Thermopolyspora flexuosa: one gene and its partners. The protein of the gene in region 1 interacts with the protein of each later gene in a pairwise test. Links are inferred from orthologs where the notes say so. Each region holds a gene or a part of one and is shown on either strand. Other genes may lie near its edges. The genes, in order: ndk, FHX40_RS16880 and FHX40_RS00915.

Region 1 (10,129 bases):
TCGTGCAGCTCGTCCCGTACGGCGGGCCCGGTACGGCGCCGCGCCTCGTCCGCCGCGTGCAGCGCCTCGACCGCCTCCTGCTCGCGGGCGAGCATCGCCAGCGCGCGGGCGCGCAGCAGGTGCAGCCGGGCGGCGCCCGACCCGTAGGGCAGGTGGTTCACCCCGTCCTCGGCGTACCCCACCGCGTCGGCGTACCGGCGGTCCCACAGCGCGACCGAGGCCTGCATGCCGCGCGCCCAGCCCATCAGCGAGGTGTGCCCGGCGATCCGGGCGTAGGTGTAGGCGGCCCGGGCGAGCTGGTCGGCGGGCGCGCGGCGGCCCATGTCCATGCTCGCGTTCGCCATGAGCCCGCTCAGCGCGCCGATCAGGAAGTACAGCTCGATCGCCTGCGGCGGGTGGATGCGCCGCTCCAGCGCCTGGCGGGCCCGCTCCTGCAGCCGGCGCATCTCCACGAACAGCGGCAGCGGGGCGTCGACGACGTACCGGCGGCAGACCCACACCATCTCGGTGCGCAGCCGCTCCAGCGTGGCCGGGCCGATCTCGCTCGCCTCGGCGCGCTCGGCGTGCTCGCTCGTCTCCTGGGCCACCGCGGCGACCGGGTCGACGGACAGCAGCGGCCTGCCGTCCACGGGCGTGTAGTCGCGGGCGAAGCCGAGCTGCACCGGGCCGGTCTCGAACAGCCGGCACAGCAGGTCGGTGTAGTCCCGGTCGGGGCGGGCGCCCGCCTCCCACTCGCGCCAGGACCGCTCGGTGAGGCCGCGGCGGCGCAGCCCCTCCCGGTCGCACATCCGGTGGAACTGCGCGATCGCCTCCTCGACCGTCCAGCCGCGCGCCAGCCGGAAGCACTTCAGCCGGGTGACGTCCGGGCAGGTGGCGTGGATCTCCTCGGCCATCTGGCTGATGATCGCCGGGGACGGCGGCCGGTCGAGCCCGGCGAGCGTGCGCTCGCGGACGGCGGCGGCCACGGTGTGGACCGCACGGTCACGGCCGCGTGCGGCGCCGCGACCGGCGCCGCGGGGGGAGTCGCTCATCCGATCTCCAGATACCTGTCTCCAGATACCTGTGTGCCAGGTTTTCCAAGGTCACGTGGGGTTGCCGAGGGCTGGTACGGCTTTCGCGGGGCCCGCGCTATCCGGACATATATCTCCTTTCCGGGTGCCCGAAAAGGTGGATCCGGAAAGTGCGCGCGGATCGAGACACGACCGCCGCCACCCGGGCGCCGTCGCCCGCGCGCGATGGGCGCGTCCGCCCGTTACCGTCGTCGGTGACGCGGGCCGGTGGCAACATGCGAGCCGCTCTCCGTGACGGGAGGATTCACCGCAGTATCCGGGCAAACGCCAACAGGTCACGTAAAATCACGCAGGGGCGGAATTCGCCCTGATCGGCGGGATGGTGCCGCCCTTGTGGAGCTGGGCGAGGAAGAGCTGCCCGCACAGGCTGCTCGGGGTCTCGGCGAACCACACCTCGGGCGGGTCGCCCTCGTCGACGGCGGCCCAGCGTCCCGCGGCGTACACGATCCGATAGTCGGGGAACGCGTCGCGGAGCAGCCGCAGGGCGCGCCGCCGCAGCTCGGCCTCCCGCCCCTCGACGTCGTGGAGCGCTCTGTCCCGCATCGCAGGTCCTCCGTCAGCGATTGTTCAACCCCGCAACTCCTGTCGTTTCCAGAGTGTTCGCCTGACGGGGAACGCGCCAGTGAGAGTTCGGGTCGCCGAACATGCGGACCGCTCTCATGTCGGGCATCCGGACGGCCGATTTCGTCGCCGTTCGCGACTTATCTGAATGATCGCGCCCGGATGTGAATCGCCTGGAGCATGCCGATCGCGATCATGTTGGCGAAGGTCGCGGTCCCGCCGTACGAGACGAACGGCAGCGGCAGCCCGGTGATCGGCATGATCCCGATCGTCATGCCGATGTTGATGAAGGTCTGGAACGCGAGCCAGGTGACCACGCCGACCGCGACCATCATGCCGAACCGGTCCTCGCACATCCGGGCGATGCGCAGCCCGCGCAGCAGCACCACGCCGAGCAGGATCACCACGGCGATCGACCCGACGAAGCCGAACTCCTCACCGGCCACGGTGAAGATGAAGTCGGTGTGCTGCTCGGGCACGAACCGGCCCATGGTCTGCCCGCCGCGGAACAACCCCTTGCCGAACAGCTCCCCCGAGCCGATCGCGATCAGCGCCTGGGTGCTGTTGTAGCCGACCCCGCGCGGGTCGACGTCCGGGTTGACGAACGCGGTGAAGCGCGCCACCTGGTACGGCTTGAGCACGTCCAACGCCCAGACGGCCACCGCGCCGCCCGCCGCGGCGAGGCCGAGCAGGGCGAGCCAGCGTTTGCGCAGCCCGGAGAAGACGAGCACCCCGACGAGGATCACGCAGAACACCATCGTGGTGCCGAGGTCGGGCTGGAGCAGCACGAGCGTGATCGGGATCGCCGTGGCGACGAGCGCGAGCACCACGTCCAGGCCGCGCGGCCGGTCGGTGCCCTCCACCGGCCGGTGGAGCAGCATGGCGAGCATGAGGATCAGCGCCGGCTTGGCGGTCTCCGACGGCTGGAAGGCGAACCCGCCGCCGAGCAGGATCCACGAGTGCGACCCGTTGATCGTCGCGCCGAGCGGGGTGAGCACCAGCCCCAGGGTGACCAGCGCCGCCAGGTACGCCAGGGGCGCGTAGGCCTGCAGCTTGCGCGCGTCGGCGGTGGCGATCACGGCGAACAGCACCCAGCCGATGCCGAGGTTGAGCAGGTGCTTGTTGATCAGCCCGGTCGGCGCGCCCGCGGCCCAGGTGCGGGTGGACGACCAGACGAGCAGGGCGCCGATCACCGACAGCAGCGCCACCGAGACCAGCAACGCGCCGTCCATCTGCCGCACCGCCGACCGCACCTTCAGCGCCCTGCCCGCGAGGGAGCCCCGCTGCGCGGCGACGGCGCGGGTCATGGCGTCACCGTGCCGTCGGGCGCGATGACCGGCGGACGGTCCGGCGGCCTGCCGCCGGGCAGCGCGGGCTTGCGGCCGATGCCGTAGATGCCCTCATAGATCCGGCGTACCGCGGGCGCCGCGGTCTCCGCGCCCATGCCGCCCTGCGAGACCATGACCACCACGACGAACCTGGGGTTCTCCGCGGGCGCGAACGAGGCGAACCAGGAGGTGTCCTCCTTGCCGTACACCTCGGCTGTGCCCGTCTTGCCCCCGACGTTGACCTTGTGGAACGGGAAGCCCTGGAACGCCCCGGCGGCGGTGCCGTCCGACGGCACCTGGCTGAGCGCCCGGCGGATGTAGTGCCGCACGTGCGCGGGCACCGGCACCTCGCCGATCACCGGCGGCGTGATCTCCTTGATGACCTTGCCGTCCGGGGCGACGATCGCCCAGCCCACGCGCGGGCTGCGCACCTTGCCGTCGCCCACGATCGCCGCGTACGCGACCGCGAGCTGCAGCGGCGTCACCAGCACGTCACCCTGGCCGATGGACAGGTTCGCGGCCTCACCCGGCCAGAACTTGTACCCGTCCACGCAGTGCTCGTAGGCGAGCCGCTTGAGGAACGACGCCCGTGGCGGGTCGGTCTTCGCCACCTCGGGGTACCCGGTCTTGGCGCGCGCGCAGCTCGTCTTGCTCGTCTGCCGCCACAGCTCCTTCTTCCACGCGCGGTCCGGGATGCGGCCCGGCGACTCGCCCGGCAGGTCGATGCCGGTCCTGCGGCCGAACCCGAGGGCGCGGGCCATCTTCGACATCGGCTCGGACGGGTTCGGCTTGCCCTCGATGCCGCCGTCCCGCCGCCACTGCTCGAACGCCGCCTGGTAGAAGATCGTGTCGCAGGACTTCAGCAGCGCGGTGTGCAGGTCGATCACGCCCATGCCGATGCCGCGGAAGTTGCTGAACGACCGGCCGCCGATCATCACCGAGCCGGGGCAGTTGTACTTGCCCTTCAGCGGGTAGCCGTCCTTCACCATCGCCGCGACCGACGACACCTTGAACGTCGACCCCGGCGCGTACTCGCCCTTGATCGCCCGGGACACCAGCGGGTAGCCGGACTTCGGCGACATCAGCCGCTCGTACTCGGCGCCGGAGATGCCGCCGGTCCACACCGTGGGGTCGTAGCTCGGCCGGCTCGCCAGCGCGATCACCCGGCCGGTGCGCACGTCGAGCACCACCCCGGCGGCGCCGTCCGCCTTGGGCTTCTTCCGCATCGCCTCGGCGAGCGCCTCCTCCACCACCGCCTGCACCTTGGCGTCGATGCTGGTGATGAGCGTGGCCCCGGGCTGCGGCGGCACCTGGCTCTCCAGGCCGGTCACCTTGCCCATGCGGTCCACGCCGATCCGCCGCTCGCCCGGCTTGCCGCGCAGGTAGTCGTCGTACACCGACTCCAGCCCGTCGCGGCCGACCAGGTCCATGCCGGAGAAGTCCTTCTTCAGCTCGGCCTTGCGGTCGAGCTCCTCCTGGGTGATCGGCTGCAGGTAGCCGAGCACCTGCGCGGCGTGCCACCGCCCCGGGTAGTCCCGCACCGCCTGCACCTCGGCGGTGACGCCCGGGAAGTCCTCCTGCCGTTCCAGGATCTGCAGCGCCTGCCGCTTGGTGACCCGCTGCGCGATCGGGATCGGATGGTACGGCGAGCCCGGCCAGCACGGCCGCGACACCTTGGGCCCGCACGGCCGGATGCGCTTCTTCAGCTCCTCCACGGGCTCGCCGAGCACGTCCGCGAGCCGTTCCAGCACCGCGTGGCCGCCGTCCTTCATCTTGCCGAACCGCGCGGGGTCGATGGAGACGACGAGCGCGGCCCGGTTGCGCACCAGCGGCCGGCCGGACGAGTCGAGGATCTGCCCGCGCACGGCCGGGATCACCACGTTCCGCGTGCGGGTCTCGTTGGCGGCGGCGACGAACTCGGCGCCGCGCACCACCTGGACCTGCCACAGCCGCACGCCGAGCACGGCGAGCATGGAGACCAGCAGCACCTGCAGCACGAACAGCCGGGTCCGCCTCGGGCTTCTCACGCGCGCCTCCACATCCGCACGGCGGCCGGCCGCGGCCGGGCCTTGCCGAGGGCGCGCCCGACCGCCCAGACCACGACCGGGACGGTGAGCAGGTTGTAGGCGACCAGCGGGATCCACGACCGCGCCGCCACGGCCTGCTCGGCGCGCGGGTCGCCGAGCAGCGCGGCGAGCGCGGCCGACAGCAGCGGCGCGGCCACCGCGCACACCACCGCGGCCGACAGCACCGCGCCCGGGGCGCGCTCGCTCGCCCGCCCGGCGAAGTAGCCGATCAGGCACAGCACGAGCGCGTGCGCGCCGATGACGTGGTCGGCCGGCGGCAGGACGTCCACGGCTAGCCCCACCGCGAACCCGATGAGCGCGCCGGCCCGCGCCCCGCGCAGGAACGACAGCGTCACCACGAGGGGCACCACGAGGTCCGGCCCGCCGCCGGGCAGCGCGAGCATCCCGGCGACCGACACCTGCACGACGAGCACGGCCGCCACGCCGAGCACGAGGAGCATGCCGCGCAGCACCTCAGGCACCCCCGTCCGCGGCCTCGTCCGCGCGCCGACCGGCGCCGGCCGTACCGGTGCGGGCCCGCCGGGTGTCGGCGGCCCGCTCGGTGGGCCGATCGTTGTCCCGTTCGGTGTCCCGGCCGGGGGCGGCGGCCTGGCCGGGGGCGGGCGGCAGCAGGGCGTCCCGCGGGTCCCGCCGCGGCCCCTGCACCACCACGCCGACCACGTCGAGCGACGAGAAGTCCACGTACGGGCGGGCGAGCGCCACCTTGGTCAGCTCGCCCGGCGTCGGCTCCACCCGCTCGACCACGCCGATCGGCACCCCCGCGACGTACGGCGCGCCGTGCTGCGAGCCGAAGCTGACGATGCGCTGGCCGGGGGTGACCGAGACGGTCGAGTCAAACAGCCGGAACCGCACCAGCGTGTCGCCCATGCCGTGACCCAGTCCCTTCACCACGCCGATCTCGTTGCCGCCCTCCAGCCGCGCCCCGGCCGCCGTCGCCGGGTCGGTGAGCAGCGCCACCGTCGCCGAGTGCTCCGCCGCCCGGACCACCCGGCCGACCAGACCCTGCGCGTTGAGCACGGTCATGTTGCGCCGCACCCCGTCGGCGGTGCCGACGTCGATCTGCGCCGCCTCCTCCAGGCCGGGCACCCCCCTGCGGGCGATCACCTGCGCGGGCACGATCCGGTAGCCGCCGAGGCCGGCGAGCCCGAGCAGGCGCCCGAGCTGCTCGGCGCGCTCCCGGTCGAGCGTGCGCGCGGTGAGCTCGGCCCGCAGCCGCCCGTTCTCCTCCTCGAGCGCCCGGATGCGCTGCCGGGCCGAGGGGGCCTCGGCGAGCGTCGCCGCGAGGTCGCGCACCGGCCGTACCAGGCTCGTGCCCACGCGCTCCGCCCCGGTGAACACGGTGGCGCCGATCCCGTGCAGGAACTCCAGCGGGGATTTGGCGCCGCCCCGGTGATCCACCGTGATGAGCACCAGCGCGGTGGCGAGCAGCACCCCGAGCAGGAGCCGACTTCCCCGCGTGTCACGCATCAGTTCCGGGGCTCCGGTACGAGCACGTGCTGCAACGTGTCGAAGTCCTCCACGCACCTGCCGGTGCCGAGCGCGACCGAGTCGAGCGGGTTGTCCACCAGGTGGATGGGCATGCCGGTCTCCTCGCGGAGCCGGTCGTCCATGCCGCGCAGCAACGCCCCGCCACCGGTGAGCGCGATGCCGCGATCCATCAGGTCGCCCGACAGCTCCGGCGGGCACTTGTCGAGGGTGGTCTTCACCGCGTCGACGATCGCGTTGATCGGCTCCTCCGTGGCCCGGCGGATCTCCTCCGCGGTCACCACCACCGTCTTGGGCAGGCCGGTGACGAGGTCGCGGCCGCGGATCTCGGCCTGGGGGTTGTCGTCCGTCGGGCACGCCGAGCCGATCGCGATCTTGATCTCCTCGGCGGTGCGCTCCCCCAGCATGAGGGAGTACTCCTTCTTGGCGAAGCTGATGATCGCCTGGTCGAGCTCGTCCCCGGCGACCCGGATCGACTGGCTCACCACGATGCCGCCCATCGAGATGATCGCCACCTCGGTGGTGCCGCCGCCGATGTCGACGACCATGTTCCCGGTGGGCTGGTGGACGGGCAGGCCGGCGCCGATCGCCGCCGCCATCGGCTCCTCGATGATGTAGACGCGCCGCGCCCCGGCCTGGTAGCCGGCCTCCTTGACCGCCCGCTGCTCCACCCCGGTTATGCCACTCGGCACCGCGATGATGATGCGCGGTTTGGCGAACAGGCAGCGTCGGTGAATTCGCTGGATGAAATAGCGCAGCATGCGCTCGGTCACGTCGAAATCGGCGATGACCCCGTCCTTGAGGGGACGCACCGCGACCACGTTGCCGGGGGTACGGCCGATCATGCGCTTGGCCTCGATCCCCACCGCGACGATCTTCCCCGTGGTCGTGTTGATCGCGACGACGGAGGGCTCGTTGAGCACGATGCCGCGCCCTCGCACGTAGACCAGGGTGTTGGCGGTACCCAGGTCGACGGCCATGTCACGGCCGAGAAAAGCCAGCTTGCTGCCCATGAGGAGAGGAGCCTTCCACGGTGGTTACAGGAAGGTGATGGTGCCCGGGAGAGGACATGTTATTGCGGAACGCATCTGAATCGTAACTGAGCGTATCGGATGCTGGGCGCAAGCAAGCCGTCTCGTTCTCGGAAAATCTGGCGGATCACCGGCCACCGAAGGCGGGACGGCGGGCCCCTCCGGCGGCCGGGCGTGCGGACACACGAACGCGGCCCCGGCGTCGTGATCACCCCGGGGCCGTCGGTCGCGGAGGGCTCAGAAGCGGTCCGGGAAGAAGATCTTGATCTCGCGGGCGGCGGACTCCGGCGAGTCGGAGCCGTGCACGACGTTCTCGCCGATCTCCAGGGCGTGGTCACCGCGGATCGTGCCGGGGGCGGCCTTGACCGGGTCGGTCGCGCCCGCGAGCGCGCGGAACGCCTGGATCGCCCGCGGCCCCTCGACCACCATCGCCACCAGCGGTCCGGAGGTGATGAACTCCACCAGCTCGCCGAAGAACGGCTTCTCGGCGTGCTCGGCGTAGTGCGCCTTGGCTGTCTCGGCGTCCAGCGTACGCAGATCCATCGCCACGATCTTGAGCCCCTTGCGCTCGATGCGGCTGATGACATCGCCGATCAGACCGCGACGGACACCGTCCGGCTTGATGAGGACAAGCGTGCGCTCGGACACGGGTTCTCCTTCGAATGGATTGGCGGGACCGCGGAACACGGTTTTGCTTGACAGCCCCGAAGCTTACCGGCCCCGGCACCCGGCGCTGTGCCGGAACACCCCCGCCCGCGGGCCCGGGCGGGGGCGCGCACGTCTCGGCACAAAGGCGCCTCGGTGCGAGAGCGTGGGGTGCCCGTCACCCGCCGCGCTCGTCCGGACGCCACTCGTCGCCCTCGCGGCCGCGCCGGCCACCCGGCTCGCCGGGGAATCCGCCCCGCGGCGGTTCCGGGCGCTCCCCGCCGCCGACCGGCCCGGGGCCCGCCTCGGGCGACGGGCTCGGCGGTGGCACCACCGGCCGGGCGCCGTGCAGACCGTCGCCCCGGGCCACCACGACGTCCATCACGGCCGTGGGCTGCGCGGGATCGTACGGATCCGCGGCGGCGTCCGCGGCGTGCCCGCCCGCGCGGCGGCGCAGCGGGATCGCGGTGAGCACCAGGGCCGCCACGACCGCGAAGCCGGCCACGAGCGCCCAGGTGTGCAGCGTGGCGACGAACCCGTCGACGAGGTCCTGGGCGTCGAAGCCGGGGATGCTCTCCACGGCCCGCACCCGCGCGATCTGCATGCCGGTGCCGAGCAGGAACCCGGCGAGCACCCCCGACGCGCACAGGGTGAGGCCGAACAGGGCCGCCTCCGTGGCGGCCGTCCGGAGCGCGGCGGCGAGCGCCACCGCCGCACCGGCCGCGATCAGCGTGAACGGCACCACCAGCACCAGGCCGTCGGGGTCGGGCACGAGCAGCCGCGTCGCGGCGAGCCCGGCGACCAGTACGGCGAGCCCGATCCGGACGGGTTGCGCGCCGGGGCCGCCCGTGCCGGTCTCCGATCCTGCGGACGACGCCGCGCGCCGGATGAGGCGGTCGGCGAGCACCGGCGCGGCGAGCGCGACCGCGACCGCGATCGCGAACGGCGGCCAGAGCCCGATCAGGCCGGGGCCGCCCACCCCGCGCAGCTCCACGTAGGTGGTCTGGGCCGCGGTGGGCAGCACGACCAGCCCGGTCACGGCCATGGTGAGCGCGAGCATCCGGCCCGCCGCCCCGTCGGGGGCGCCGAACAGCGCCAGCGCGAACACCACGAGCGCGGCGACGGCCGCGGCGGCGATGGTGAGGACCGACGGCCAGTCGAAGGTGATGCCGAGCGCGAGGGCGGCGATCCCCACGGCCGGCGCCGTCGCCGCCAGCGGCCGGCCGCCCGCCGCCACCGGCCGCGTCACGGCCTCACCCGCCTTGCGCCACAGCACGAGGTGGACGCCGCCGACGGCGAGGGCGAGGCCGGTCACCACGGGATAGGGCTGGAGGGTGACCCGCCAGGAGGTGGCCTGGTCGAGCGGCCAGAGCGCCAGCGCCTGGGCGGTGAGCAGGCTCGCCGCGAGCACGCCCGCCCACAGCGACACCAGCACCCGCCCGGCGCGGCCGTGCCGTTCCCGTGCCGCGAGCAGCGTGCCGCACAGCACGAGCCCGCCGCCGACGCCCTGCAGCGCCCGCAGCGCCCCGACGGCCACCGCCGAACCCGCGTACCCGCCCGCCGCCGTCGCCGCCGCGAGCAGCGCGAGCCCGGCGAGCAGCATCGGGGCCGCGCGCAGCCGCCGGGCCGCGAGGAGGGCGAGCGGCACGGTGAGCACGAGCGCCGGGAGCGCCATGCCGTGCGCCCGGGTCATGTCGACCTTCGAGACGTCGGGCGGCAGCAGCTCCGCGACCACCGAGACGGTGTTGGGGATCGTGACGCTCGCGAGCGGGAGCGCGAGCACGATGAGGAGCCCGACCACGAGGTCGAGCACGAGTGACAGACGGACGGCGCGGGCGGATCCGAACGCCCACGCCCGCCGAATCTGGGGGACGGCCATGTCGGCCGACTTTAGCGCGAAGTCACGCCCTCGACACGGTGAG
Region 2 (10,425 bases), 2.7 Mb from region 1 along the record:
CTGCGGAAGCTGGCAGTGGCTGGCCGGGACGGGCAACGACACCCGGCCCCACCGGGCGTTCAATCCGGTACGGCAGGCCAAGCGCTTCGACCCCGACGGGGAGTACGTGCGCCGGTATGTGCCCGAGATCAGCCACCTGCCCCGCACGTTCATCCACGAGCCGTGGAAGACCGGAGTGATCCGCCACTATCCCCCGCCCATCGCGGTCAACTGGGACCCCGTCGACCAGGACCTCCGCGAGGACTAGCGCGGCAACCGCGACCGGTGGCGATCGCCCCCGCGCGGTGAGGGCCACCGATGGCGGTGAGGGACATCGGTGGCGCACCTGGGCCGGAGGCCGCGGGTACGGCGGGCCGCACGGCGTGCCGGGCATCCCGCTGCGACCGGGGACCGGGGCCATCGCCCTGCGACCGGGGTCTGCGGCGGGATGCCCGGCGGTTATCCACAGAACGGCGTTCTGCCGCTCGGCGGTCGCGGCCGGCGACGCATGCTGATGGCCGTCCGACACGAGGAGGCCGTCATGCAGATCACCTTCGCCGTGCCCGAGGCGATCACCACCCGCTACGTCGTCACCGTCGACCGCGCCCCGGCGGACCCGTCCGCCGTGGTGCCCTGGCGCATGCCCCACCCCCACCGGCGGGAGGCCGCCGCCGCCCTCGGCACGCCCCGGCTGACCATCACCTGCCACCCGCCGTCCCGCGTCGTGGTGTCGAGCACGACGTCGCCTTCGGCACATCCGAGGGCCGCGTTCCTGGCGTGCGCGGCGGCCCGGGCGATCGCCGACGCCTACGGCGGCGTCGTCGAGGATCCGGTCACCGGCAGGACCGTCACCGCCGCCCCCGAGCCGCCGCCGGGGAACGCCGTCTTCCCGCTCACCGACGACTGGCTCGGCTGGCACGTCGAAACACCCTCCCCACGTCCCGTCCACCGCCTGGTTCCGGTGCGGGACGGGTCTGCGAGTGGTCCGCAGGGTGGTCCCGCACGCTCGCTCGAGTCCGGCGGGCCGTGCCTTCCCTCCGCGGCGGGCGACGATCTCGGCCGCCACCCGGCGCGTGCCATCGGTTCGAGCTGGTCGGTGACCACCCGTGGCCTGTGCCGATTCGGCCTGCCCGAGCTGATGCTGGAGTCCGGCGCCTGGACGCACGGACACCACCCCTTCGGCTTCCTGCGGGCGGCCGCGCAACGGCTCCTCGACGAGCACCTCGCCTGGCTCGCGGCGCATCCCACGGGCGGGTTACGCACGATCTGCGGCCACCTCAGGGTCGACGGCCGAGACTGCGTCACTCCCCGGGTCGACCACCGCGACGCTTACCGCCTCCCAGGCCGACCCCAGCTCTACGGAGCCGCGGCGGCCGCGCGCGACCACCGGAGAAGCGCGGTGGCGACCATGTCCCGGTCTGTTCCGCCGGGCACGAGGCGGTACGCCCTGGTGCGGCTCTCCCTCGTGCGGATGCCTCAGGGCGAGGCTCCCGGACCGACGGCGATCCGAACGGAGGCCGGATGCGCATCCCGGCCCGGTACGCCCCCGTCACGCCCCGATCGGTGGCGTATGGAACGGTCCGAAGGGGAATGCTCGCGGGCCGAGGCGTTACGCGCACAGACCTGGAAGGAGGAATCCCGGCAGGTGACGGCACGGGAGGACATCCACTCGGTGCCTCGCTCCCTGGAGTGGTGGCCGAACCCTGACCGGTCGGAGACGGCGACACCGCCGGCGGGGCCGTGCGCGGCGGATCCGGCGCGGGGCGTGCCCGTGCTTCGGATCCGGCCTCCGGTGACGTTCCGCGACGACCCCGGCGGGGCACCCTGCCCCGCCTGCGCCGGGTCGTCCTCGCCCCCTCAGGTCGTCTGGGGGCGGGCCGCCTAAATGCCGTTGCGGACGAAAATGTCGGCATTTTCGGCGAAGGAAAGTCCGGGAGCGCTACTATCGCTGGCGAAGCGGCGATATGTGAACGTTACGGCATGCCTCGGACATGGCCGAGCCAACGGGTCCCTCAAGGAGAACGTGGATGACTGAGCGTGCCCCTGCCGGTGTCGATGTCAATACGCCGAACATCGCCCGGATCTACGACTACATGCTTGGGGGCAAGGACAACTTCGCCGTCGACCGTGCCGCCGCGGAACAGGTCCTGAAGGCGTTTCCCGAGTCACGCGAGGGGGCGCGGCAGCATCGGGAGTTTCTCGGCAATGTCGTGCGATTCCTGGCCGGTGAGGCGGGCATCAAGCAGTTCATCGACATCGGTGCCGGCCTGCCGACCCAGAAAAACGTGCACGAGGTAGCGCAAGAGGTCAATCCGGACGCCCGTGTCGTCTACATCGACAACGATCCGGTGGTGTGCGTGCACGGCAGGGCGCTGCTCGCCAACTCGCCGAACGTCGCCATGGTCGAGGCCGACCTGCGCGAGCTCGACGACCTGTGGGACAGGACGCTCGCCACCGGCCTGATCGACCCCGAGGAGCCGGTCGCGGTCCTGCTCTTCGCGATCCTCCACTTCCTCGAGGACCCGGGCGAGCAGGTCGCCGAGATCCGGCGGCGCATCGCCCCGGGCAGCTACCTCGGCATCACCCACATGGTCCGCAGGCCGGCGCGGGAGAACGACGTCGAGACGGTCGGCTCGGTGTACGCCGCCTCCGCCCCGGGCTTCAAGGCGAGGACGGTGGAGGAGGTCAAGGCGTTCCTGGGCGACTTCGAGCTCATCCCGCAGGAGAAGTTCATACCGCTCCAGGTGGTCGCACGGCTCTCCTCGATCGGATGGGGCGGCGTCGGAAAAAAGCCCTGATGGGAACGTTTGCGGTGGCTTGTGCGTCCTGAGTGACGTGACCTCTTTCAATGCCACCGACCCCCACGGCCAGACCGGTTCGGACGACGACATCCGCACGCTTCGGGAGCGCGTGCGGCGCTTCGAGCGCCTCACCCGGGAGCGGGCCGTACTCGACTCGCGGATCCACGAGGTTCGCGCGCTCATCGGCGAGCTCGAAGCCACGCTCGCCAAGGAGGAGGACGACGTCGCCCGGCTGGAGCACGGGTTCCGGGCCTTCCTCGCCGCGCTCACCGGCGGCAAGGAGGAGCGGCTCGCCCGGGAACGGGCCGAGGCCGAGGCGGTACGGCTACGCCTCGACGGCCAGCGCAACCGGCTCGAGTGGCTGCTGTCCGACCTGCGTGCCGTGGAGGAGGGGCTCGCCGAGCTCGACGGCGTGCAGCGGGAGTTCGAGGTGGCGCTCGCCCGCAGGGAGCGCGAGCTGATCGCCTCCGGCGACGTGCGCGCCCAGGAACTCACCGCCATCGCCCGCGAGCTCGCCGACGCCGACGCCGACCTGCGTGAGCACGAGGAGGCGCACCGGGCGGGCGTCGCCGCCGCGCAGGCGGTCGCGGAGGTGCTGAAGAACCTCGGCGGCGCGCGCAGCGCCTCGACCTGGGACATGCTGGGCGGGGGCGGCTTCGCCGACCTCGTCGAGCACGGTCACCTGCGGCAGGCCGACGCCGCCGCCTGGCACGCCCAGCGCGCCCTCGACGCCTTCGGCCGGGAGCTCGCCGACGTGGGCATCCACGCCGAGCCGCGCCTGCCCCAGATCGACACGCGCTGGTTCGCCGACATGTTCTTCGACAACATCATCGTCGACGCCCTGCGGCACCGCCGGATCAACCAGACCGGCGAGGCCGTCGCGGAGGTGGCCGTGTGGATCGACACTACCCTGCACACGCTCGCCACCCGCCGCGACGGGATCCGGGCCCGGCGCGAGGAGCTGCTCGCCCGCCGGGAGGAGCTGCTCAGCTCCTGACCCTCGGCGTCAGGACAGGTGCCGCTCGAGGGACTCGAGCTTGGCGGTCATCGCGCCGGTGACGCCCGGGCGGATGTCGGCCTTGAGCACGAGGCTCACCCGGGGGGCGACCTCGGCCACCGCCTCGACGGCGCGCTTGACCACGTCCATCACCTCGTCCCACTCGCCCTCGACGGTGGTGAACATGGGATCGGTGCGGTTGGGCAGCCCGCTCTCCCGGACGACCTTGACGGCCCGGGCCACCGGCTCGGCGACGCCCTCGCCCACCCCGAGCGGTGTCACGGAGAACGCAACGATCATGTGGAAACCCCCTGTCTGCGGCCTGTGGCCACCTTAGGGGAGCTTCCAGTCGATCGGCGTCGCCCCCTGCTGCTCCAGCAGCCGGTTCGCCCGGCTGAACGGCCGGGAGCCGAAGAAGCCGTTCGCGGCCGACATCGGGCTGGGGTGGGCGGACTCGATGCACGGCACCGAACCGAGCAGCGGCTTGAGGCTGCGGGCGTCGCGGCCCCAGAGGATCGCGACCAGCGGCTTGCCGCGGGCGACCAGCGCGCGGATCGCCTGCTCGGTCACCTCCTCCCAGCCCTTGCCCCGGTGCGAGGCGGGCTTGCCGGGCTGCACCGTGAGCACCCTGTTGAGCAGGAGCACGCCCTGCTGCGTCCACGGCGTCAGGTCCCCGTTGGAGGGGTGCGGGAGGCCGAGGTCGGACATGTACTCCTTGAAGATGTTCACCAGGCTGCCGGGCAGCCGGCGCACCTCGGGGGAGACCGAGAAGCTCAGCCCGATGGCGTGCCCGGGGGTGGGGTAGGGGTCCTGCCCGACGATCAGCGCCTTCACCTCGTCGAAGGGCTGCGTGAAGGCCCGCAGGACGTTCTCCCCGGCCGGGAGGTAGCCCCGGCCCGCGGCGATCTCCTGCCGGAGGAACTCACCGAGCGCTCGGATCCGGCCTTCGACGGGTTCCAGGGCCTTGGCCCAGCCCGCCTCGACGATTTCGTGCAACGGACGACCTGACATGGCCGTTCACTCTACCCGCGGCCTCCGACAGCCGCGGGGGCGTTGCGAGGCCGGGACGGCTCCCGGCACGCCGGCCGGGCGGCACCCCGTGCCGGGGAGCGCCGCCCGGTCCGGACGGGGACCTCCGGTGCCCGTTTGCCCCCGCGAGGCAGGCACCGAAGGTCCGTACCCTCCCGCCGGGCCTACTTGACCGAGCCGGCCAGCAGGCCCTGGACGAAGTAGCGCTGGAAGGCGAAGAAGAGGATGAGGGGGATGATCACCGAGAGGAACGAGCCGGGGGCGAGCACGTCCACGTTGGTGCCGAACTGCCGCATCTGGGACTGGAGCGCCTTGGTCATCGGCTGGTTCTCGGTGTCCGCGAAGACCAGCGCGACGAGCAGGTCGTTCCACACCCACAGGAACTGGAAGATGCCGAGCGAGGCCACCGCCGGCTTGGCCAGCGGGAACACCACGGTCGCGAAGATCCGCCACTCGCCCGCGCCGTCCATGCGCGCCGCCTCGAGCAGCTCCTTGGGGATGCCGACGAAGAAGTTGCGCAGCAGGAAGATGGCGAACGGCAGGCCGAACGCGACGTGGAAGAGCACCACGCCCGGGATCGACCCCATGATGTCGAGCGCACCGTAGAGCCGGGCGATCGGGATGAGCGCGATCTGGATCGGCACCACGAGCAGCGCCACCACGATGAGGAACACGATGTCCCGCCCGGGGAAGTCGATCCAGGCGAACGCGTACGCCGCGAGCGCCGCGATCGTGATCACCAGGAAGGTCGACGGCACCGTGATGAACACGGTGTTCCAGAACGACGCGGTGAACCCGGACGCGAGCAGGCTGCTGTAGTTCTCCAGGGTCAGCTCGGCCGGCTTGGTGAACACCGTCCACCAGCCGCTGGAGTTGTTCGCCTCCTCGGTGCGCAGCGACACCACGAGCAGGCCCAGCGTCGGGACGAGCCAGAACAGGGCGAGCAGCACCATGAAGACCTGCAGCACGCCGCTGCCGAACCGGTCGACGATGCGGCCGGCGAGGCCGCGGCGCGGGGCGCCGGTGGCGGCCGTGGCGCCACCCGCCCGGGAGAGTGCGGCGGTGGTCATGCGGCCTCCCCACAGGTCAGGCCGGTCATCCGCGCGGATCCGCTCATTGCTGCTCCCTCCTGAACCGGCGGATGTTGAAGAACATGAACGGCAGCACCAGCACGAGGAGGAAGATCGCCAGTGCGCTGCCCAGGCCCTGGTTGTTGCCGCCGCCGAACGAGACCCGCCACATCTCCAGCGCGATCACGTTCGCCTGCGGCTGCACCGACCCCGGTGCGATGACGAACACCAGGTCGAACACCTTGAGCACGTTGATGATCATCGTGACGAACACCACGAGCAGCACCGGCGCGAGCAGTGGTACGGTGATCCGGCGGAACACCTGCCACTCGGTGGCCCCGTCGATGCGCGCCGCCTCCAACGCGTCGCGGGGGATCGCCGACAGGCCCGCCGCGATCAGCACCATCGCGAACCCGGCGTGCACCCAGATGTAGGCGCCGATGATCGCCGGTGTGATCAGGGTCGGGCCGAGCCACTGCAGCCCGTTGAACGGCGCGGTGAAGTTCTCCTTCGGCAGCCGGACCGTGTAGGAGCCGGCCGGCAGGTTCTCGAAGGTGAACGTGCCGTCCTCGTTGGTGGTCGTGGTCGCCGCCACCCGGCCGTTCGCGACCGCCTCCACAGTGATGCCCGCGAGGCCTTTCTCGGTGCCGTCGACCTGGTTCACGGTGCCGCCACCGCCCTGGGTGAAGTCGAGCCAGACGACGCCGGTGAGCGAACCCGGCGCGGGCTGCGGCGGCGCCTTCGCCGTGGCCGCCTCCGCCACCGAGGCCGGCGGCAGGCCGACGAGCGGGACGAGCACCGTCTGCCCGGGCTGCGCCTCCTGCTTGGTCACGACCGCGCCGTCCTGCGCGGCCACCGGGGAGGCGTCGTTCTCCCGGGGACGCGCGCCCGGGTACCCGGTGTTGGGCCGGAACACGTCACGCACCGTGGTGATGATCGCGTTCGCCACGCCCTTGTCCGGGTCGGCGTCGTAGACGAGCCGGAAGATGACGCCCGAGGCGAGGAAGGACACCGCCATCGGCATGAACATCACGAGCTTGAACGCGGTCACCCAGCGGATGCGCTCGGAGAGCACCGCGAAGATCAGGCCGAGCACGGTGACCACCGACGGCGCCACCACCACCCAGATGAGGTTGTTGCGGATGGTGGTGAGCATCCCGGGGTCGGTGAAGATCGTCCCGTAGTTGCCCAGCCCGACGAACTCGTTGCCGCTCGCGTCGTACAGGCTGCGCCACAGCGAGTAGATGATCGGGTAGACCACCCACGCGCCGAGCAGGATGAACGCGGGCAGCAGGAACCACACCGCCACGGCGGGGGAGGGGCCGAGCCGGCGTGCCTTCCCGCCGCCCGCCGTGGCGGCTCCCCTCCTGGTGGTGCGGGCCGCCGCCCCCGCCCCGGCCGCCGCGGCGGCGAGGGACGGGCCGCCCGAGGTGCCGGGACGCGCGGCGGCCGACGCGCCCTGCTCGCGCTCCCGGTCGAGGCTCCGGCCGGAGCCGGAGGTCACTGCGTCATGCTGCGGTCCGGTGGGGACCCCGGCGGCGGGCGCCTCGCCGCCGCCGGGCGTCCGCGGGCCGTCGAACCGTTCGGTCACGGCCTCGCCCCTTTACTGCTCCCAGGCCTTCTTGGCGTCGGACTCGAGCTTCTTCTGGATGCCCTCGATGTCCGAGGGGTTGCGCAGGAAGTCCTGCAGGCCCTTCCAGAGGCCCTTGCCGTCGGTGCCACCGAAGGCGCTCGGCGCGAGGTCGGACATGTCGTACCGGACCGACTCACCGGCGTTGATGATCGTCTGCGCGAGCTGGCGGGTCAGGTCGCTCGGGTAGTTGTCGGGGGAGACGTTGCGGTTCGGCGACAGGTAGCCGGGCGTCTTCGCCCAGATCGTGCCGCCCTCGACCGAGGCGAGGTACTCGAGCAGCGCCATCGCGCCCTCGCTGTCCTTCATCGCCACCGCGACGTCGCCGCCGAGCACGACCGGGGCGGTGTCACCGGCCGCCGGGAACGGGAAGATCTTCGCCTCCTCGCCGATGGTGGCGCCGGACTCGCTCGCCGCCGCCGCGACGAAGTCGGCCTCGATCACCATGCCGGCCTTCTTCTGGCCGTAGACCTGGGTGACGCAGGTGGGGAAGTCGGTCTGCAGGGCGCCGTCCGACCCGCCGAGCATGAACTCGCTCTTGCCGAAGATCTGGGCCATCTTCTCCATGGCCGTCTTCACCGTCGGGTCGGTCCACGGGATCTCGTGGTTGGCGAGCTTGTCGTAGTTCTCCGGGCCCGCGGTCGACAGGTAGATGTTCTCGAACAGGTCGGTGAGGGTCCAGCCGGAGGCGCCGCACAGCGCGAACGGCGGCGTGCCCGCGTCCGCGAGGGTCTGCGCGGTCTTGCCGACCAGCTCGTCCCAGGTGCTGGGCGGGGTCACCCCGGCCTCGTCGAACGCGCTCTGCCGGTACCAGATCGTCGACTTGTGCGCCGCCTTCACCAGCACGCCGTACACCTGGCCGTCGACCGAGCCGAGCTCCTTCCAGTACGGCGTGTAGTTCTGGTCGATCTGCGCCAGCACGCCCGCGGACAGCGGCTTGAGCGCGTTCTGCCTGGCGTACTGCGCGACCAGGCCGGGCTGGGGGAGGATGGCGATGTCCGGCGGGTTGCCGCCCTGGATGCGGGGGCCGAGGTAGGCGCCGGTGTCCTCACCGGTGGAGGCGTAGGTCACCTTCGCGCCGGTCTTCTCCTGGAAGGCGTCGAGGACCTTCTGGAAGTTCGCCTGCTCCTCACCGGTCCACTTCGCCGCGACCTCGATGGTCACGCCCTCCAGGCTCTTCGCGGGGGCGCTGCCGGCCGCGCTCGGCTGGGCCTGGCCGGAGTCACCTCCCCCACCGCTGCCGCACGCCGCCGTGGTGCAGGCGAGCGCGAGAACGGCGACCGCCGCTGGCAGTCTGCGCATGATCTACCTCCTGCTTTCTGCCCCCGAGATTGGTTTCGTGCTGTGATGGGTGCCCGGCGGGCATGCCGGGCGAGAGAGAGGGTGTAGGGACCGGGCCGGGAACCGGCCCGGAAACGGTGTCGGGTCCAGGGGCCGGGGCCGGCGAAAGGCCCTCGGCTAGGGGTTCCGGGTCGTCTCGATGAGTTGCTCCCGCAGCCGGGCGATGGTCTCCGCGCCGGATCTTCGGAACGCCAGAGCGTCCGACACGTTGCCGGCGATCACCAGGCTGATCTGGTTGTAGTCGGCGTTCACCGGGCGGGGGCGGGCCCGCAGGATCGTCTCCTTCAGTACCGGCAGGTAGGGATACTCCTTGATCAGCTCGGGGTCGTCGTAGAGCTCGGCCCACACCGGCGGGAACGAGCCCTCGGCAAGCACGAGGCGCTGGATGTCGATGCCGGTGAAGAAGCGGATGAACTCCAGGGCCGACTTCTGCCGCTTCGACGCGGCGTTGATCGCGAGGTTGTAGCCGCCGAGGGTGCTCGTGCCGGGCCCGTCCGCGCCCGGCAGCGGCGCCACCGCGAACTTCCCCTTGATCGGCGAGTTCTTCGCCGGGCCGTACGCGTGCGGCCAGTTGCGCGCGAACACGTACCGGCCCTCCTGGAAGGCAAGGCGGGTCTCCTCCTCCTTGTAGGAGAGGGCCTCCTGGGGGATCCAGCCCTCGCGCACCCCGGTCGTGAGGAACTCGAGGGCCCGCTCGGCCGCGGCGTCCACGTTCACCGCGGTGCCGTCCGCGTTGAGCAGCTCGCCGCCGGCCGACTGCACCGCCTCAAGGAAGTTGACGGTGAGCCCCTCGTACGGCAGGAACTGGCCGGCGTACCCGCCCAGGCCGTGCTCGCGGCTGAGCCGTTTGGCCTGCTCGCGCAGCTCCGCCCAGGTCTTGGGCGGCTTGAGCCCGGCGGCGTCGAGCAGGTCCTTGCGGTAGTAGAGCAGACCGGCGTTGGTCGAGTACGGCACCGCGTACAACCGGCCCTTGTACATCGCGGTGGCGACCACGCCGGGGAAGAACCTGTCCAGCGGGAACATGCCACGGTCGAGTGGCACGATCCAACCAGCCTCGGCGAACTCGGCGGTCCAGATGACGTCGAGCGCGAGGATGTCGTAGCGGTCGCTGCCGGCCTGCAGGTTCGCGACCATCTGCGCCCGCTGTTCGTCGGCCGCCTCGGGCAGCTCCAGCATCCGCACCTGGTCGGCCGGGTGGGCACGGTTCCACCGGTCGAGCAGGGGCTGGAAGTAGGAGGTGGTGTCCTTGCCGACCACGAAGGTCATCGGGCCGGTGGCGGCCGGGGCCGCACCGGGGTCCGCGTCCCCTCCGGCCCCTCCGCAACCGGCGAGCAGCAGCGCCGCCGCCAGCAGCAGGGGAACCAGTCGGGACACGTGTCCTCCGTGCGAAATCCCGGTTACATACGTGTTAGGTAGATGCATGCATGTTATGCATAGCGCTAATGTGGACGTCAACAGACAGTTACATAACGCTCAGGTAAACAGACCCCGAGGGAGGTGGGGTGCGGCTCCATTTGCTGGCGCTCCTGAAGAAGGAACCTGCCCACGGGTACGAGCTGAAACAAGCGCTTGAGCAGA
Region 3 (10,226 bases), 1.1 Mb from region 1 along the record:
CAAACTTTCGGGGGTGCTCGCGCCAGGGATTCAGTCCCCGACGGCGCGGCGCGGCGGATCCGCGTACTGGTCGAAGAGCTCGGCATGCCGCGGGCCCTGGAATTCGAGCACGTCGGCGGTGGTCTGCCGGGCGGCGAGGGCCTCGCGGCGGCGCCGGGCGCGCTCGGCGCGGAGGCGGGCGGCCTGGGCCCGCCGTTCCGCGTCGATGCGGGCGGCGACGCGGAGCATGACGAGGTAGCCGAGGAGGAGGACGACGGACGGGATCACGCCCCACCAGGAGACCACGCCGGTGGCGGCGGTCACGGTGGAGGCGAGGACGAGGAGGACGGACCAGAACAGGCGCCGGCGGCGGCGCGCGATGATGCGGGCGCGGCGGCGCTGGGCGGCGCGGCGGCGGGCGGCTCGGGAGGACATGGACGGCGTGCTCGAGGTGTTGTCGCCGGGTTCGGGGGAGAGGGCGGCCTGGGATGCTGCGGTGTCGGACCGGACGCCGGAGCTCAGGTCGGCGCCGGTGTCGGCGTCGCTCCGGTCCCCGGTCCGGGCGGCGCCGGACCCGGAGGAGCCGCCGCCCGGGTACGCCGCGGACCCGGCGGTGGACCGGGACGCGGAGCCGGGGGCGTCGTCGACGAGGGTGTCGCCGCCGCTTTCGTCACGGATCTCCTCGGAGGTCTCGTCGCGGGACTGATCACTGTTATCGTCGCGGGTGGAGCCGCCGGTGTCACCCGCGGAGTCGTCGGCGGTGTCCTCGGCGAAGACGGGCACGAGCTCACCCTCGTCCGTACGGTCCCGGCGCAGCCACATCGGGACCAGGACGCACAGCCACATCAGGACGATGGCGAGATAAAGGAATACGCTACCCATGGCACCGCCTCCGGGCAGCGTGAACACATCCTGGGTCTTTTGCCGTCACCGATGTGCTCACGTCACGCACCGTAAGACTGTGTGTCATTGATTGACGAGTATTCGGTGCGGTGTGTCGCGAGATCGGCAAGGCTGTTAACGCACTGGTCATTCAGGAGCCGTCGCGAGCAGCCGCCTCCCGGGTACGCCGCCACTGCGCCAAAAGGCCGTTCGGCACGTCCTCCAGCGTCAGCGCGTAGCAGATGTGGTCTCGCCAGGCGCCGTTGATGTGCAGTTGACGTCGGCGTAGGCCCTCCTCCCGGAAACCGAGCTTCTCCACCACCCTACGGCTGGCGTGGTTTTCCGGACGGATATTGGCCTCCAGGCGATGTAGACCCGTGGTAAAGAAACAGTGGTCAACGGCCATGGCGAGCGCGGTCGGAATGATGCCGCGACCGGCGAGCGCCTTGTCGATCCAGTAACCGACCTGGGCGGAACGGGCGGCTCCCCACGTGATGCCGCCGATCGTGAGCTGTCCGGCGAAACGCCCCTCGTAGGTCACCACCCAGGGCATGGCGAGGCCCTGCCGCGCCTCCCGGCGCAGCGTGCCCACCATGGCGATGTACGGCCCCAGGCCGGTGCGGTAGAGCGGCGTCTCCGGATTCGTGGGCTCCCATGGGCGCAACCACTCGATGTTGCGCAGCCGCGTCTCACGCCAGACCCGTACGTCACGGAGCCGGATGGGCCGTAGGCCGACCGGCCCCTCCGTCAGGGTCACCGGCCAACCGCGAAGTCGATCCACCTGTCAATCATCCCCCTGCGACCGCCGATCCGCCACGCCGTCCTCCTTTGCCACGAATTCTCCCTATTCGGGACGGCGGCGTTCAGCCCGTGGACGCTCAGCCCCGCGGATGGTCGCCGCCGTGGATCTGGTCGACCGCGTGCCGCAGGATCGGCGCGAGTACGGCCATGCCGTCCTTGACGCCGCCCGACGAGCCCGGGAGGTTCACGATCAGGGTGCGGCCCGCCACGCCGGCGAGGCCGCGCGACAGGATCGAGGTGGGCACCTTATCCCGGTTGACCTGCCGGATCGCCTCGGCGATGCCGGGGATCTCCCGGTCGAGCACCCGCCGGGTCATCTCGGGGGTGAGGTCGGTGGGGGTGAGCCCGGTGCCACCGGTGGTGACGATCACGTCGTAGCCGTCGCGCACGCCGTCGCGCAGCGCGGTCTCGACCGCCTCGCCGTCGGGGATGACGAGCGGGCCGTCCACCTGCTCGCAGCCCGCGTCCTCCAGCAGCGAGACGAGCAGCGGGCCGGATTTGTCCGGATAGATGCCTTTGGATGCCCGGTTGGAGACCGTGATCGCGAGCGCCCTCACGAGGACGCCTCCGGGCCCTCGGCGGCGGCGTCCCGGGTCCACACGCCGGTCTTGCCGCCGGTCTTCTCCTCCACCCGCACGTCGCTGATGACGGCCGCCGGGTCCACGGCCTTGACCATGTCGATGAGCGCGAGCGCGGCCACGCTGACCGCGGTGAGCGCCTCCATCTCCACGCCGGTGCGGTCGGCGGTCTTCACCCGGGCGGAGATCTCCACGCCCGAGTCGACCACCGTCAGGTCGACCTTGACGCCGTGCAGCGCGATCGGGTGGCACAGCGGGATGAGGTCCGGGGTGCGCTTGGCGCCCTGGATGCCGGCGATGCGGGCCACGCCGAGCGCGTCGCCCTTGGGCACCTCGCCGGAACGCAGCAGCGCCACCGCCTCCGGCGACAGCAGCACGCGGCCGGTGGCGCGAGCCGTGCGCACGGTCACGTCCTTCGCGGACACGTCGACCATGCGGGCCGCACCGGTCTCGTCGATATGGGTCAGCCCACGCATATCGCCCTCCTGACCGGCCGCCGCCGGCAGTCGCTCAACCGTACGAATACCCCAGATCGTACGTCGGGCGCGTGCTCAGAGGGGAATGACCCGGACCGTGGCGCCCTTGGGCACCTCGGTGACGTCCTCGGGCACGACGATGAGCGCGTTCGCCGCGGCGAGCGCGCCGAGCTGGTGCGACCCCTGGCCGCGCACCGGCGACACCACGTCGCCGTCGAGCACGCCGCGCAGGAACGAGCGCTTGCCCTTGGGCGAGCGCAGCGGCGCGTCCACGGTCGCGGGCACGGTCTTCGGCGGGCCCGCGGGCAGGCCGCGCATCTTGTCCAGCGCGGGCCGGACGAACAGCACGAACGACACGAACGCCGACACCGGGTTGCCCGGCAGGCAGAAGATCGGCACCCGGTCCTCGCCGACCACGCCGAACCCCTGTGGCATGCCGGGCTGCATCGCGACCTTGTCGAACCGCACCGTGCCGAGCGGGGCGAGCGCCTCCTTGACCGGCTCGTACGCGCCCATCGACACCCCGCCGCTGGTGATCACCACGTCGGCCCGCACCAGCTGGGACTCCAGCCGGTCGAGGAACACGGCCGGGTCGTCGGTCACCGCCTCGGCGCGGTACGCCTCGGCCCCGGCCTGCCGTACCGCGCCGCAGAGGGTGTAGCTGTTCGACTCGTAGATCTTGCCGGGGGCCAGCGGCTCGCCCGGCGGCACGAGCTCCGCGCCGGTCGACATCACGACCACGCGCGGGCGCGGCAGCACCCGCGCCCGGCGCCGCCCCACCCCGGCGAGGATGCCGAGCTGGGCCGGGCCGATCGGCGTCCCGGCCGGGAGCACGACCTGGCCGGGCCGGACGTCCTCGCCGGCCCGGCGGATCGCGTTGCCCGGCTCGGGCGCGCGGCGGATCGCCACGCGCACCGTGCCGCCGTCGGTCCACTCCACCGGCACGACCGCGTCGGCGCCGCCGGGGACCGGGGCGCCGGTCATGATGCGTGCGGCCATGCCGCGGCCCACCGCGTACGTGCGTCCGTCCCCGGCCGCCACGTCGTCCATCACCGGCAACACGACCGGGCGCGTCTCGGACGCGCCGGCCACGTCCTCGGCCCGCACCGCGTAGCCGTCCATCGCGGAGTTGTCGAACGGCGGCAGCGGCAGCGGGGAGGTGACGTTCTCGGCGAGTACGGTGCCGAGCGCCTGGTCGAGATCGAGCTCGAGCGGGGTGACCGCCCGCACGGTCGCGAGGATCTCCTCCAGGTGCCGGTCGACGGGCTTCAGCGTGACGCCGTCACCGGGGCGTCGGGGATCGTGCACGTTGCCTATTGTGGCCTACCGGACCCGCTCCTCCACGAAGCGGCGCAGCCACGGCAGGAACTCGGGCGCGAGATCCTCGCGTTCCGCGGCGAACGTCACCACGGTGCGCAGGTACTCGGCCTTGTTGCCGGTGTCGTAGCGACGCCCGCGGAACAGCACGCCGTGGACGGGGCCGCCCTCGTCACGGTCCCGTCCCGCGAGCGTGAGCAGGGCGTCGGTGAGCTGGATCTCGCCGCCGCGGCCGGGCTTGGTCTCCTCCAGCACCTCGAAGACCGCCGGGTCGAGCACGTAGCGGCCGATCACCGCCCAGTTCGACGGGGCGTCCTCCGGGGCGGGCTTCTCCACCAGGTTGGTGACCCGCACCACGTCATCCTCCTCGGTGGGGGCGATCGCGGCGCAGCCGTACAGCGAGACCTGGTCCTTCGGTACCTCCATCAGCGCCACCACGCTGCCGCCGTACCGCCTGCGCACCTCGATCATGCGCTTGAGCAGCGGGTCGCGCGGGTCGATCAGGTCGTCACCGAGCAGACAGGCGAAAGGGTGGTCGCCCACGTGCTGCTTGGCGCACAGCACCGCGTGGCCGAGGCCCTTCGGCTCGCCCTGCCGTACGTAGTGCACGGTGGCGAGGTCGGCCGTCTCCAGCACCTGTGACAGCCGTACCTCGTCCCCCTTTGCGGCGAGCGCCTCCTCCAGCTCGTACGCTCGGTCGAAATGGTCCTCGATGGAACGCTTGTTCCGGCCCGTGACCAGCAGCACGTCGAGGAGTCCGGCGTCCACCGCCTCCTCGACCACATACTGAATGGCCGGCTTGTCGACGATGGGCAGCATCTCTTTCGGCGTTGCCTTGGTGGCGGGGAGGAATCGTGTTCCGAGACCCGCCGCGGGGATGACGGCTTTCGTCACAGTGTCGAAGTCAGCCATGCATTGACTTTAATGGAGGGGCTTATGGAGAAGCGGGAGTGGCGTCGCCGAATCCTGGAGAGGCGGGCCACGGTGAAGGACCCGCAGGGCGCCGCGGCCGCGATCAGAGAGTCGCTTCTCGACCAGCCGTGGGTGCAGATGGCGGGGCTGGTCGCGTGTTATTGGTCCTTCGGCACCGAGCCCTCCACCCACGGCCTCGTTTACGCGTTGTGGAAGCACGGCGCGACCGTGATGCTGCCGGTTTTGCGCCCTGACAACGATCTTGACTGGGCGGTTTACGACGGCCCGGACTCCCTCGCCCCGGGGAGAAACGGCCTGCTCGAGCCGGTCGACACCCGCCGCGGCGTGGACGCGATCCGCACCGCCGCGCTCGTCATCGTGCCCGCCCTCGCGGTCGACCGGACCACCGGGGTACGGCTCGGCCGGGGCGGCGGCTCGTACGACCGGGCGCTCGCCCGGGTGGGCCCGAACGTGCCCACGGTGGCCCTGCTGCACGAGGGCGAGCTGGTCGACGGCGTGCCCGCCGAGCCCCACGACCAGCCCGTCCGGTACGCCGCACTCCCCTCGGGAATCGTGAGGGTCGGGCGGGTCGAGGCGGCGACGTAACGGAAATTACGTGGCTCACATGCACGGATACGGCCGGTGAGACCGGGCGGGGAGGGGGCGCCGGATGCATCTCGACGTCTGGTTGCTCCTCGGCGCGGGCGTGGTCATCGCCGCGATCGTCTCGGTCCGGATCGCGCACGGCACCGGGCTGCCGAGCCTGCTCATCTACCTGGGCCTCGGGCTGCTGCTCGGCGAGGACGGGTTCGGCCTCGTGTTCGACGACGCCGAGCTGGCCCGGGAGATCGGCCTGGTCGCGCTCGCGGTCATCCTCGCCGAGGGCGGGCTGACCACGAACTGGCGGCAGGTACGGCCGGCCGTACCGGTGGCGATCGTGCTCGCCACGGCCGGGGTCGGGGTGAGCGTGGTCGTGCTCGCCGCGTGCACGGCGGGGCCGCTCGGCCTCGACTGGCGGTCGGCGCTGCTGCTCGGCGCGGTGCTCGCCTCGACCGACGCGGCCGCGGTGTTCTCGGTGCTGCGCCGGCTGCCGCTGCCGGCCCGGCTCGCCGGGACGCTGGAGGCGGAGTCCGGCTTCAACGACGCGCCCGCGGTGATCCTCGTGGCCGCGCTGAGCACCGGGGGCGCGGCGGCGACGCGGGCCGGCATCCTCGTGCTCGACGTGCTGCTGGAGCTCGCGATCGGCGGGGCGATCGGGCTCGGGGTGGGGTTCCTCGCCGCGTTCGCGCTGCGCCGGGTCGCGCTGCCCGCGTCCGGTCTGTACCCGCTCGCGGTGTTCGCGGTCGCGCTCGGCGCGTACAGCGGGGCGGTGCTGGCGCACGGCAGCGGGTTCCTCGGCGTCTACCTCGCCGCGGTGGTGCTCGGCAACGCGGGCCTGCCGCACCGGGCCGCGACCCGCGGGTTCGCCGAGGGGGCGGCGTGGCTCGCCCAGATCGGGCTGTTCGTCATGCTGGGGCTGCTCGCCCGGCCGGACGAGCTGCCCGCCGCGCTCGTCCCCGGGCTGGTGGCCGGGTTCGCGCTGATCCTGGTGGCGCGGCCGGCCTCGGTGGTGGCCTCGGCGCTGCTCGCCCGGGTCGCCCGGATCGGCGCCATCCCGTGGCGGGAGCAGGCGTTCCTGTCGTGGGCCGGGCTGCGCGGCGCGGTGCCGATCGTGCTCGCCACCATCCCGTGGGCGGCCGGGGTGCCCGGAGCGAAGACGATCTTCAACGAGGTCTTCGTCATCGTGATCGTCTTCACCCTGGTCCAGGGGCCCACGCTGCCGCTCGCCGCCCGGCTGCTCAAGGTCACCGATCCCGGCGAGGCCCACGACCTCGACGTGGAGGCCGCGCCGCTGGAGGAGCTCAAGTCCGAGCTGCTCCAGGTCACCGTGCCGCCCGGCTCCCGGCTCGACGGCGTGGAGATCTTCGAGCTGCGGCTGCCCAGCGACGCCGCGGTCACCATGATCGTGCGCCAGGGCCGCGCCTTCGTGCCCGAGCCGAGCACCCGGCTGCTCACCGGGGACCAGCTTCTCGTGGTCGCCACGGCCGCGTGTCGGGAGGCCGTGGAGCGCCGCCTGCGGGCCGTGAGCCGCAGCGGCAAGCTTGCCGGGTGGTACGGCGAGCGGGGGGACTGAGGCTGCCGCCTGCGGCCTTTACCGTGGCCTGCGTCACGCCTTGGCAGGCGCCAAGGCGGCTGTGCCGTACCGGGGAGGGATCGCCGTGTGGTAGGGGGCGGACGGTGTTGGCGACCGTGCCGCGGTGGTGCGGCGGGTCGGCGGCGCACGGGGCCGTGCGATGCGAAGGCGCTGGTCAAGCGGGCTAGACCGGACCTGAGTGGCATTTATGCTAGTCCGAGCCGTACCATTAGCAGTCGCACCGTCAGAGTGCCAGTCGGTGTGAGCCATTGAGGAGGAGTGCGTGCCCACCTACCAGTACGCCTGTACCGCCTGCTCCGAGCAGCTCGAGGTCGTCCAGAAGTTCACCGACGACCCGCTGACCGAGTGCCCGAGCTGCAAGGGACGGCTGCGCAAGGTCTTCTCGCCGGTCGGCATCGTCTTCAAGGGCTCCGGCTTCTACCGCACGGACAACCGCTCGTCGAACGGCTCGTCCTCGTCGTCCTCGTCGAGCTCGAACGGGAGCAAGAGCACCTCGAGCTCCTCTTCGTCCGACAGCAGCAGCAAGTCCGACAGCACGAGCAGCACCGCGTCGACCTCGGCCGCCTGAGCCGACCGCATCCCGCTGAGCGCGGCCACTCCTCCGCCCGCAAGCGGATACAGGCGTCGCCCGGGCGTCGCCGCTCGGCACTCCGTACCCGGCCCGGTTTGCCCGGCCCCACAGGGCCCAAGCCGGGCCTGCGGCCACAGCCCGGACGATCCCCACATCGTCCCCAGGCCTTCCGCCGCCGTTCCCGCCACCGCACCCGACCCCGGACTTCGCCGTCGGCCCGTGGCAGGCCGGTCTCCGGCGCACGTGCGAGGTGGCGAGCATTCGGACGCCCCGTGCGTTTCGCGGCCACGACCGTGACCTGGTGCGGTGCCGCACCAAGTGGCCGCACGGCGTCCTCGGCCACGTCGGTCACGACCCATCGGCGCGGCCTGCGGCATATCCGGCCACAACGGCGCATCGAGGGACGACCTGCCGCCGGGTGGTGGATTCTCCCTTTCCCCGACGCAACGGCGCGTACGGGCCGGGTCGCCATCGCGTACGGCCCGCGAAAGCTTCACGCACGCCTTTACGGATTGCGGGGAAAACGCCATCGCGTGCAAAGGGCGTTGACGGTCTCCGCCCAAGCCCTTTCCCCATGCCGTCGTCGGCGCCGCGCCGCGGCAGAACGGCCGGCGGAAACGGCCCTTCGATCTCGGCGACCCGGCTCGTACGCCTTCGCAATGCCAAATCCCACCCCGATTCACGCGGTTTTACCGGTTGATTCGGCTCGCCGTACCGGCACCCTGATTCCGTCAACCGTGCGGTAAACGCGACCCAAAACGGCAGGACCCGGCCTCGGGCCGACGGAGTCACTCACGTAACGCCCTGCCGACGAGCCCTGCCCGGGACTTTGTCCACAGGTGCGCGGCCCTCCATCCACAGGCCGTGCCCACCCGTGCGGAGTTATCCACAGGACCACCCCACCCGGATCCGCACGAGCCACCGCATTCGTTAGTGTCGGCGCCATGGTCACTCGCGCGGACATCGCCGTCATCGGAGGCTCCGGCTTCTACTCCCTGCTCGACGAGGCCGAGGAGCTCCAGGTCGACACCCCCTACGGCCCCCCAAGCGACGTCATCACCGTGGGCCGCATCGGCTCCCGGACCGTGGCCTTCCTCCCCCGCCACGGCAGGGGCCACCGCTATCCCCCGCACCGCATCCCCTACCGGGCGAACCTGTGGGCCCTGCGCTCCCTCGGCGTACGCCAGGTCCTCGCCCCCAGCGCCGTGGGCTCCCTCCGCCAGGAGTACGGCCCCGGCACCCTCGTCATCCCCGACCAGCTGGTCGACCGCACCTCCGGCCGCCCCCAGACCTACTACGACGAAGGTGGAGCCGTACACGTCACCTTCGCCGACCCCTACTGCCCGGCCGGCCGCGCCGCCGCGGTCTCCGTCGCCCGCGCCGAGGGCTGGCCCACCGTGGACGGCGGCACCCTCGTCGTCATCGAGGGCCCCCGCTTCTCCACCCGCGCCGAGTCCCAGTGGTTCGCGAGCAACGGCTGGACCATCGTCGGCATGACCGGCCACCCCGAGGCGGTCCTCGCCCGCGAGCTCGCCCTCTGCTACACCTCCCTCTCCCTCGTGACCGACCACGACGCCGGCGTGGAGGTGGGCGAGGGCGTGAGCCAGGAGGAGGTCTTCGCCTTCTTCGCCGCCAACATCGAACGCATGCGCTCCCTGGTGGCGAAGGTCGTCGAGGCCCTCCCCGAGGAACGCACCTGCCCCTGCGGCCACGCCCTCGACGGCATCAAACTCCCCTTCGAGCTCCCCTAGCCCGGCGACCGTCCATCCGGCCAGCCACTGACCGGCCGGCCGCCGAGCCCGCCGACGACCCGCCACGCCCCTCGGCGGACGGCACCGGCCACAACCCGAGCCGGCACCTGCCACCTTGGCGCGCCCATCCCCCACACCCTGGCGTGACGAGACCGACCTGCCCCTGCCGCCTCGCCCCCCGCGACCGGCGCGGCGGCAGGACGGCAGCGGTACCAGACCCAACCCCGGCTGCGCACCATGCCCAGCCAGGTCGTGCCCGCGACCGGGTCCACGGCCGAACCGCGCAGCCGTACCGACCACCGATCGATGCCGACGCCCCGACCCCGCCTCAGGAGTCACGAACGACCATGCACACCTTGCGTCGTCTCCTCGCCCGGCGACGTCGCCCAATCGCCGCCCTGCTCGCCGCCACCGCGATGGCCTGCGCCCTCATCTCGGTCCGCCCCGCCCCGGGCGTGGAGATCCTCGTGGCGGCCCGCGACCTCCCGGGCGGCCCGCTCACCGCCGCGGACGTCACCTCCGCACGCTTCCCACCCGACGTGCTCCCCGCGGGCGTCCTCCGCCCCGGCGCCCAGGTGACCGGCCGCGTCCTCGCCTCCCCCATGCGCGCGGGCGAGCCCTTGACCGACGCCCGCCTCCTCGGCCCCGGCCTGCTGGCCGGTTACGGCACTCACCTGCTCGCCACCCCGGTCCGCATCGCCGACGCCGACGCCGCCAAGCTCCTCTCCCCCGGCGACACGATCGACGTCCTCAGCGCCCCGACGG

The links.
Region 2: the proteins of ndk (region 1) and FHX40_RS16880 interact in binary tests that used the Escherichia coli proteins (3 or more experiments, as listed by UniProt). The link is inferred for Thermopolyspora flexuosa from one-to-one orthologs.
Region 3: the proteins of ndk (region 1) and FHX40_RS00915 interact in binary tests that used the Escherichia coli proteins (3 or more experiments, as listed by UniProt). The link is inferred for Thermopolyspora flexuosa from one-to-one orthologs.

The regions. Positions count from the first base shown.
Region 1 is NZ_VFPQ01000001.1:1,278,885-1,289,013, reverse strand. Bases 6,506-9,181 are described here. They hold ndk (nucleoside-diphosphate kinase), read right to left. Parts: upstream 8,211-9,181; coding sequence 7,800-8,210; downstream 6,506-7,799. Other genes in these bases: FHX40_RS05640 (hypothetical protein), read right to left, coding at 8,386-9,181; FHX40_RS05650 (rod shape-determining protein), read right to left, coding at 6,513-7,544; mreC (rod shape-determining protein MreC), read right to left, coding at 6,506-6,513. Outside these bases: FHX40_RS05680 (NsdA family TPR-like regulatory protein), read right to left, coding at 1-965; FHX40_RS05675 (hypothetical protein), read right to left, coding at 1,356-1,613; rod shape-determining protein RodA, read right to left, coding at 1,772-2,938; mrdA (penicillin-binding protein 2), read right to left, coding at 2,935-4,986; rod shape-determining protein MreD, read right to left, coding at 4,983-5,507; more of mreC, read right to left, coding at 5,500-6,505; more of FHX40_RS05640, read right to left, coding at 9,182-10,086; FHX40_RS05635 (DUF4233 domain-containing protein), read right to left, coding at 10,098-10,129. UniProt on the Escherichia coli protein: Major role in the synthesis of nucleoside triphosphates other than ATP. The ATP gamma phosphate is transferred to the NDP beta phosphate via a ping-pong mechanism, using a phosphorylated active-site intermediate.
Region 2 is NZ_VFPQ01000001.1:3,977,602-3,988,026, reverse strand. Bases 2,950-5,921 are described here. They hold FHX40_RS16880 (uracil-DNA glycosylase), read right to left. Parts: upstream 4,789-5,921; coding sequence 4,111-4,788; downstream 2,950-4,110. Other genes in these bases: FHX40_RS16870 (ABC transporter permease), read right to left, coding at 5,920-5,921; FHX40_RS16875 (carbohydrate ABC transporter permease), read right to left, coding at 4,971-5,876; FHX40_RS16885 (MTH1187 family thiamine-binding protein), read right to left, coding at 3,787-4,077; FHX40_RS25145 (hypothetical protein), read left to right, coding at 2,950-3,777. In the rest of the region: FHX40_RS16905 (cryptochrome/photolyase family protein), read left to right, coding at 1-247; FHX40_RS16900 (hypothetical protein), read left to right, coding at 521-1,864; FHX40_RS16895 (SAM-dependent methyltransferase), read left to right, coding at 2,007-2,777; more of FHX40_RS25145, read left to right, coding at 2,815-2,949; more of FHX40_RS16870, read right to left, coding at 5,922-7,467; FHX40_RS16865 (ABC transporter substrate-binding protein), read right to left, coding at 7,480-8,808; FHX40_RS16860 (ABC transporter substrate-binding protein), read right to left, coding at 8,965-10,221; FHX40_RS16855 (PadR family transcriptional regulator), read left to right, coding at 10,350-10,425. UniProt on the Escherichia coli protein: Excises uracil residues from the DNA which can arise as a result of misincorporation of dUMP residues by DNA polymerase or due to deamination of cytosine.
Region 3 is NZ_VFPQ01000001.1:201,231-211,456, reverse strand. Bases 3,988-6,760 are described here. They hold FHX40_RS00915 (5-formyltetrahydrofolate cyclo-ligase), read left to right. Parts: upstream 3,988-4,969; coding sequence 4,970-5,551; downstream 5,552-6,760. Other genes in these bases: FHX40_RS00910 (potassium/proton antiporter), read left to right, coding at 5,616-6,760; galU (UTP--glucose-1-phosphate uridylyltransferase GalU), read right to left, coding at 4,040-4,945; glp (molybdotransferase-like divisome protein Glp), read right to left, coding at 3,988-3,988. Outside these bases: sepX (divisome protein SepX/GlpR), read right to left, coding at 31-861; FHX40_RS00940 (GNAT family N-acetyltransferase), read right to left, coding at 1,013-1,642; FHX40_RS00935 (MogA/MoaB family molybdenum cofactor biosynthesis protein), read right to left, coding at 1,740-2,219; cyclic pyranopterin monophosphate synthase MoaC, read right to left, coding at 2,216-2,716; more of glp, read right to left, coding at 2,792-3,987; more of FHX40_RS00910, read left to right, coding at 6,761-7,118; FHX40_RS00905 (FmdB family zinc ribbon protein), read left to right, coding at 7,402-7,707; FHX40_RS00900 (S-methyl-5'-thioadenosine phosphorylase), read left to right, coding at 8,655-9,461; Flp pilus assembly protein CpaB, read left to right, coding at 9,809-10,226. UniProt on the Escherichia coli protein: Involved in the removal of 5-formyltetrahydrofolate.